Regions from separate parts of the Streptomyces sp. NPDC093568 genome, predicted to be linked through region 2. Evidence: riboswitches for the same ligand, from Rfam matches in the RefSeq annotation. Region 2 holds a riboswitch; the other holds the start of a gene.

What was found. A riboswitch is a leader RNA that binds a small molecule or an ion and turns the genes downstream of it on or off. The one in region 2 is predicted to bind thiamine pyrophosphate.
Region 1: linked by a shared signal. The riboswitch ahead of ACIRD7_RS19980 (thiamine ABC transporter substrate binding subunit) and the one ahead of thiO (glycine oxidase ThiO) in region 2 are both predicted to bind thiamine pyrophosphate.

Annotation. Positions count from the first base shown of each region.
Region 1 covers NZ_JBIWJD010000004.1:561,517-565,416, forward strand. The annotation lists gene ACIRD7_RS19965 (epoxide hydrolase) at 1-354, opposite strand, end outside; gene ACIRD7_RS19970 (CGNR zinc finger domain-containing protein) at 458-1,033, shown strand; gene rlmN (23S rRNA (adenine(2503)-C(2))-methyltransferase RlmN) at 1,128-2,234, shown strand; TPP riboswitch at 2,270-2,377, shown strand; gene ACIRD7_RS19980 (thiamine ABC transporter substrate binding subunit) at 2,457-3,542, shown strand; gene ACIRD7_RS19985 (ABC transporter permease) at 3,518-3,900, shown strand, end outside.
Region 2 covers NZ_JBIWJD010000005.1:438,624-442,523, reverse strand. The annotation lists gene pknB (Stk1 family PASTA domain-containing Ser/Thr kinase) at 1-253, opposite strand, end outside; gene ACIRD7_RS22700 (thiazole synthase) at 373-1,167, opposite strand; gene thiS (sulfur carrier protein ThiS) at 1,171-1,371, opposite strand; gene thiO (glycine oxidase ThiO) at 1,368-2,534, opposite strand; TPP riboswitch at 2,532-2,643, opposite strand; gene ACIRD7_RS22685 (hypothetical protein) at 2,696-3,046, shown strand; gene ACIRD7_RS22680 (NAD(P)/FAD-dependent oxidoreductase) at 3,079-3,900, shown strand, end outside.

The DNA.
Region 1 (3,900 bases), on a different contig from region 2:
CGCGATGCTGTCCGGCCAGCCGTGCGTCAGGACCAGAGGAATGGCATCCGCGCGCGCGGACCGGCGGTGCAGGAAGTGGATACCCAGACCGTCAATGGTCGTGCGGAACTGGCCGATCTGGTTGAGGCGCTCTTCGAACGGCCGCCAGTCGTACCCGGTGCGCCAGTAGTTCACGACATCGACGAGGTCGGCGAGCGGAACACCCTGTTCCCACCGACGGGGCCCGGGCGCGGCGCGAGGGACCGTTTCGCGCTCCGGCAGTCGCGCGGCGGCCAGTCGCGCGCGCAGATCGTCGAGGTCAGCGTCAGTTGCGTGGGCTTCGAATGCGTGTACGTCGCCGGTTGGACGAGGCATAAGACCTCCTGACCGTCATGGAACCGGCCGCTACCTGCCGCGAACCGGCTAAGACGGTTCTAGCAGCCCGCCGAGTCATACGGCAACCGGCTAAGGTGGTTCCATGCGTGCCGGCTTCCCTGACTTCCGCCTCGGCAACGTGCTGGCGACCAGCTTCACGGGGACCCTGTCGGAGCGTCACGGCAACGCCGTGGAGCGCATCCCCACGCCGCACCGACTCGTCGACTGGCTGGCGGTGAGCGGCCTCGCCGTGGACTCCTGCACCACCGCCCAGCTCGACCGCGCCCGGGAACTGAGGGAGTCGATTCACGCCGCCGCGACGGCGGCCGCGATCCAGGACCCCCTCCCCGCGTCCGCTGTCCAAGTCATCAACGAATGCAGCGCTCAGGGCCGGGCCGCGGCGATCCTGACGCCCGAGGGCCGGCGGCGTTGGCAGCTCAGCTCGGCTTCCTGCGTGGAAGACGCCCTCGGCGTGATCGCCGCGGACGCGATCAGCATCATCGCGGGCGAACGAGACGGGAAACTGGCCTTGTGCGCGTCGCCAACCTGCCGAGCGGCCTTCTTCGACACCAGCCAGAGCCGCACCCGCAAATGGTGTGACATGAACACGTGCGGGAATCGCCAGAAGAAGGCGCGCTTCCATGCCAACCAGCGTAAAAACCCCAGATCGGCAGGGTGATCGAGGTCCGGCTGGACGAGTGGCGGGGAGCCGGCGCGTCGTAACCGGCCGCGGCCGCAGTTCACTCAAGTGGATCTGCGACACTGGTTGAGCCATGCCTAAGCCCGGAGAACTCACTTTCGTAGCCCCCCGCGGAGCCAAGAAGCCCCCGCGGCACCTTGCCGATCTCACGCCTGCTGAGCGCAAGGACGCCGTCGCCGCGATCGGGGAGAAGCCGTTTCGTGCCAAGCAGCTCTCGCAGCACTACTTCGCGCGGTACGCGCACGACCCGGAGCAGTGGACCGACATCCCGGCGGGGTCGCGGGCCAAGCTGCACCAGGAGCTGCTTCCCGAGCTGATGACCGTCGTACGGCATCTGTCGACGGACCAGGGGACCACGCGCAAGACGCTGTGGCGGCTGTTCGACGGGACGCTCGTCGAGTCGGTGCTGATGCGGTACCCGGACCGGGTGACCATGTGCATCAGCTCGCAGGCCGGGTGCGGGATGAACTGTCCGTTCTGTGCCACCGGGCAGGCGGGGCTGGACCGGAATCTGTCCACCGCCGAGATCGTGCACCAGATCGTGGACGGGATGCGGGCGCTGCGGGACGGCGAGGTGCCCGGCGGGCCCTCGCGGCTGTCCAACATCGTCTTCATGGGCATGGGCGAGCCGCTCGCCAACTACAACCGGGTCGTGGGGGCCATTCGCCGGCTCACCGACCCCGAGCCCGACGGGCTGGGGCTGTCCCAGCGCGGGATCACCGTCTCGACGGTCGGTCTGGTTCCGGCGATCCACCGGTTCGCCGACGAGGGCTTCAAGTGCCGGCTCGCGATCTCGCTGCACGCGCCCGACGACGAGCTGCGCGACACCCTCGTCCCCGTGAACACGCGGTGGAAGGTGCGCGAGGTGCTCGATGCCGGGTTCGAGTACGTGGAGAAGAGCGGCCGTCGGCTGTCCATCGAGTACGCCCTCATCCGGGACATCAACGACCAGGCCTGGCGTGGTGACCGGCTCGGGCGGCTGCTCAAGGGCAAGCCCGTGCATGTGAACCTGATCCCGCTGAACCCGACTCCCGGCTCGAAGTGGACCGCGTCGCGCCCCGAGGACGAGAAGGCGTTCGTCGAGGCGATCGCCGCCCATGGTGTGCCGGTGACGGTCCGGGACACCCGTGGTCAGGAGATCGACGGGGCGTGCGGTCAGCTCGCCGCGACCGAGCGGTAGTCTGGCCAGCGTAAGACCGTCGTAAGCACATCTTCATATTCCGACAGGGGAGCGCCACAGCGCTGAGAGTGCGGCAACCGGGCCGCAGACCCTCTGAACCTTGCCCAGGTCATTCTGGGTAGGAAGTTCGGTCACCACTCAAGCTGTTGCGCCCTGCCCAGGAGTCGAAAAGGCTCCTGGGCAGGGCCGCGTCTCTTCCTGGTCCATCCCAGGAGGAATTCAGTGAGCACAACCAAGAAGTTCGCGGCCGTCGCCGTCGGGCTGGGCCTTGTCACGCTGTCCGCGTGCGGATCCTCCGACTCGGGCAGTGGCAGCGGAGAGTCCACGAGCAAGACCGTGACGCTCGTCAGCCATGACTCGTGGGCCGTCTCGAAGGACGTCCTCGCCGCGTTCGAGAAGCAGTCCGGCTACAAGGTCCGGGTGCTCAAGGACGGCGACGCCGGGCAGGCCGTCAACAAGGCGATCCTGACCAAGGACAACCCGCAGGGCGACGTCTTCTTCGGCGTCGACAACACCCTGCTCTCCCGCGCCCTCGACAACGACCTGTTCCAGTCGTACGAGGCCAAGGGGTCCGACCTGATCCTGCCCGAGTTCCGGATCGACCAGGACAAGCACCGGGTCACGCCGATCGACACCGGCGACATCTGCGTCAACTACGACAAGGCGTACTTCACCGAGCACAAGCTGGCCCCGCCGGCATCGTTCGACGATCTGATCAAGCCCGCATACAAGGACCTCCTCGTCACCGAGAACGCCTCCACCTCCTCGCCCGGCCTCGGCTTCCTGCTCGGCACCGCCGCCAAGTACGGCGACGACGGCTGGCAGGACTACTGGAAGAAGCTGAAGGCCAACGGCGTGAAGGTCGTCGACGGCTGGGAGCAGGCCTACAACGAGGAGTTCTCCGGCTCCGCCGGCGGCAAGAAGGCCAAGGCCGACCGGCCGCTCGTCGTGTCGTACGCCTCCTCGCCGCCCGCCGAGGTGATCTACGCCGACCCGAAGCCGGCCAGCGCCCCCACGGGTGTCGCGGACGGCACCTGCTTCCGGCAGGTCGAGTACGCGGGCCTGCTCAGCAACGCCAAGAACACCGAGGGCGGCAAGGCGCTCCTCGACTTCCTGCTGACCAAGACGTTCCAGGACGACATGCCGCTGAACATGTTCGTCTACCCCGTGCGGGAAGCCGCCCAGGTTCCGCCGGAGTTCGTGAAGTACGGCCCGCAGGCCAAGGACCCTCAGACCATGGACCCCGCGAAGATCGCCGACAACCGTGACGACTGGGTCAAGTCGTGGACCTCGCTCGTACTGAAGTAGCGGAAGCAGCACCCCGCGAAGGACGCAGGCGGAGCGCGGCGGTGCGGCTCGGCCTCGTCGCCGTGCCCGTCGCGTTCTTCGCGGTCTTCTTCGCCTACCCCGTCGCCGCGATCGTCGGGCGCGGTCTGAAGGTCGACGGGGTCTGGCAGTTCGGGCGTCTGCCGGAGGTGCTCGGGCAGTCCGACATCCGGCACGTCCTGTGGTTCACCACCTGGCAGGCGCTCGCCTCCACCGCCCTCACCCTGCTGATCGCGCTGCCGGGCGCCTATGTGTTCGCCCGCTTCGACTTCCCCGGCAAGAACGTGCTGCGGGCCGTGGTGACCGTCCCCTTCGTGCTGCCGACGGTCGTCGTCGGCAC
Region 2 (3,900 bases):
CCTGGTCGAAGACCTGCACCACGTTCGGATGCGCCAGACGGGCGACGGACTTCGCCTCCCGGATGAACCGGTCGACGAACGCACCGTCCACCGCCAGCGCGGGATGCATCACCTTGAGCGCGAGCACGCGGTCCAGGCGGGTGTCCAGGGCCCGGTAGACCGTGGCCATCCCGCCGACCGCGATCCGCGCGTCCACGCGATACCGGCCGTCGAGCACCTGCCCGACCAGAGGGTCCTGAAGGGTCGTATCCACGCAGGTGAGTGTACGAGCAGACACTGACACGCCGTCCGGTTCGGCCGGGATCGGAGCGGGACTGAAGCTGACCTGTGACGGACGCCTCACTGGCCGAAGACTTTCCCTCGAACGCGCGTTCAGAACGCGGGGCGTTCCGGGTCCAGCCGTGCGAGGCCCGCCACCGGCGACGACGCCTCCGCGAAGTGCCGCCGCGGGATCCGCCCCGCCCGGTACGCCAGCCGTCCCGCGTCCACCGCGTGCCTCATCGCGTCGGCCATCAGCACCGGCTCCTGCGCCCGCGTCACCGCCGAGGCGAGCATCACACCCGCGCACCCCAGCTCCATCGCGAGCGCCGCGTCCGACGCCGTACCGGCACCCGCGTCCAGGATCACCGGCACGCGCGCGTGCTCGACGATCAGCTGGAAGTTGTGCGGATTGCGGATGCCGAGCCCGGAACCGATCGGCGACCCGAGCGGCATGATCGCCGCGCAGCCGACGTCCTCCAGCCTCCGCGCCAGCACGGGGTCGTCATTGGTGTACGGCAGCACGGTGAAACCGTCGTCCACCAGCGTCTCGGCCGCGTCCAGCAGCTCGATCGGATCCGGCAGCAGCGTCCGCTCGTCGGCGATGACCTCCAGCTTGATCAGCTCGGTGCCGAGCGCCTCGCGCGCGAGGCGGGCCGTCAGCACGGCCTCCCCGGCGGTGAAGCAGCCCGCCGTGTTCGGCAGCACCCGGATCCCGAGCTTCTCCAGCACGGACAGCACCGAACCGTGCACCGACGGGTCCACCCGCCGCATCGCGACCGTCGTCAGCTCCGTACCGGACGCCACCAGCGCCCGCTCCAGCACGTCCAGGCTGGGCGCTCCGCCGGTGCCCATGATCAGGCGGGACGTGAAGGACGTACCGCCGAGGACGAAGGGATCGTCGGCCATGGTTCAGCCTCCTTGGACGGCGGTCAGGACCTCGACGCGATCACCCTCGGTCAGGGGCGTCGACGGCCACTGCGTGCGCGGGACGACGGTTTCGTTGAGGGCGGCGGCCACTCCGGAGGGCGCCGCGGTGAGCAGCTGTACGGCGCCGTCGAGCGCCGTACCGGGAGCGATCTCTCGTCGCTCCCCGTTGAGGGAGATGTTCATGCCGGCTGCTCCGTGAGGACGGCGGCGGTGAACCGCCGGGGTGTGAAGTCGCGGGCCTCTTGAGGGAGTTCACCGGTGGCCAGCACATGCGCCATGACGTCTCCGGTGACCGGTGTGAGCAGCACGCCGTTGCGGTAGTGCCCGGTCGCCAGCGACAGTCCCGCAAGCTCGGTCGGGCCGAGCAGCGGCGCGTTGTCGGGGGAGCCGGGGCGCAGGCCGGCCCGGGTCTCGGTGAGCGGCAGTTCCGTGATGCCCGGCACCAGCTCATGGGCGTCGCGCAGCAGTTCGTACACCCCGCCCGCGGTCACCGTGGTGTCCCAGCCCTGCTCCTCGCTCGTCGCCCCCACGACCAGCTCCCCGTTCTCGCGCGGCACCAGATACACGTGGCTGCCGCGCACCACGGCCCGCACGGTCCGGCTCAGGAACGGCGCGTACCGCCGCGGCACGGTGAGCCGCAGCACCTGCCCCTTCACGGGCCGCACGGGCGGCAGTACCTCGTCCGGGACACCCGCGAGCCGCCCGCTGAGGCTGCCGCCCGCGAGGACCACCTGGTCCGCGCCCAGCTCGGTGCCGTCCGTGGTGGTGACGCCGGCCGCCCGGTCCCGGACGACATCGAGGCGCTCGGCCCACGACCGGTGGAAGACCACGCCGGCCCGCTCGCACGCGGCCACCAGCGCCCCGGCCAGCCGCCGCGGGTCGATCTGATGGTCGCCGTCCACCCGCAGCCCGCCGCGCACACCCGGCGCGAGCATCGGCTCCAGGCGCCGGCACTCGCGCCCCGACAGCCACTCGGAGTCCAGCCCCGACCGGTGCTGCAGGGCGTGCAGTTCGCGCAGGTGCGCGCGGTCGTCGGCGTCCAGCGCGACGGCGAGCGTGCCGCAGCGGCGGTAACCGAGGTCGTGGCCGGTGAGGTCGGTGAGCTCGGCCGCGAAGTCCGGATAGCGGCGGGCCGAGGCGAGGTTCAGCCCCAGCAGGGTCTGCTCGCCGTAGTGCAGTTCCGTGACGGCGGCCAGCATCCCGGCCGCCACCTGGGCGGCGCCGCCACCCGGCTCCGGGTCCACGACGGCCGTCGTGAACCCGCGCTGCGCGGCCCGCCACGCCGTGACCAGGCCGATGATTCCGCCCCCTACGACGAGGACGTCTGACGTTCGCGTACGCGACATGGGCGTCCAGCCCCTCCCTTCGCCGGCATGACCCGGATCAGGTTCGTACGGTCGGAGGCCGCCAGCCTCCCTCTCAGCCCGGTGCGTCCGGGCTCCCGCGAGTGCTCTACTTGGGCCACCCTAGCCCGCTGCCGTATGTCTCAGTAAGGGAGCCTCAGCCCATGGCCCGCTCGCTCGACGGTCTCGTCCTCGCCCCCGTCGCGGACCAAGCCCCAGGTCAGGTGGGTACCCGGACCCGGTTCACGTACCACGAGAAGGACGGCGAGATCTGGGCCGAGTACGCGGGCGGCGACGTCGTACGCGGGTATCTCGTGGGCGTCCGGGAAGGCGACCGGCTGGACTTCCGGTACGTGCAGCTCAAGCGGGACGGGACCACGTCCTCGGGGCACTGCGTGTCCACGGTGGTCGACCTGCCCGACGGGCGGGTGCGGCTGGAGGAGAGCTGGGAGTGGGAGTCGCAGCCGGGCAGCGGCACCAGCGTTGTGGAGCAGGTCACTGAGCACGACTCCTGACTGACAAATTGTCAGTTGTCTATGGTGATCAGGTGAGCGAGCAGACGACGCAGTCGCAGCGGTCCGTGGTCGTCGCCGGCGCCGGCATGGCCGGCGTGCAGACGGCGGTCGCCCTGCGGGAACAGGGCTTCACCGGCACCATCACCCTGATCGGCGCCGAGCCCCATCAGCCCTACGACCGGCCGCCCCTGTCCAAGGCCGTGCTGCTCGGCAAGGCCGAGGGCTCCGCCTTCGACGTCGACTTCGACGCGCTCGGCATCGACCTGCGGCTCGGGCGCGAGGTGCTCGGCGTGCGCGTCGCCGACCGGGAACTGGACACCGAGGCCGGGCCCGTCCCGTACGACGTCCTCGTGCTCGCCACCGGCGCCGAACCGATCCGGCTGCCCGGCGCCGAGGGCGTGCCCGGCGTGCATCTGCTGCGCACCCTGGACGACGCCGAGCGGCTGCGGCCGGTGCTCGCCCGCCAGCACGACATCGTGGTCGTCGGGGCGGGCTGGATCGGCGCCGAGTTCGCCACGGCCGCGCGCGAGGCGGGCTGCGCGGTGACGGTCGTGGAGGCCGCCGACCGGCCGCTCGCGGGTGCGCTGCCCGCGGAGGTGGCCGCGCGGATGACCGCCTGGTACGAGGACAGCGGCACGGAGCTGCGCACCCGCGCGCGCGTGGCGCGCGTCGAGCCCGGCGCGGTGATCCTCGACGACGGCTCGCGGCTGGCCGCGGGCGCCGTCGTGGTCGGCATCGGAGCGCGGCCCGCCACGGCCTGGCTGGCCGGCTCGGGCATCGAGCTCGGCGCGCACGGCGACGTCGTCGCCGACGACCGGCTGCGCACCTCCGCGCCGGACGTCTACGCGGTCGGC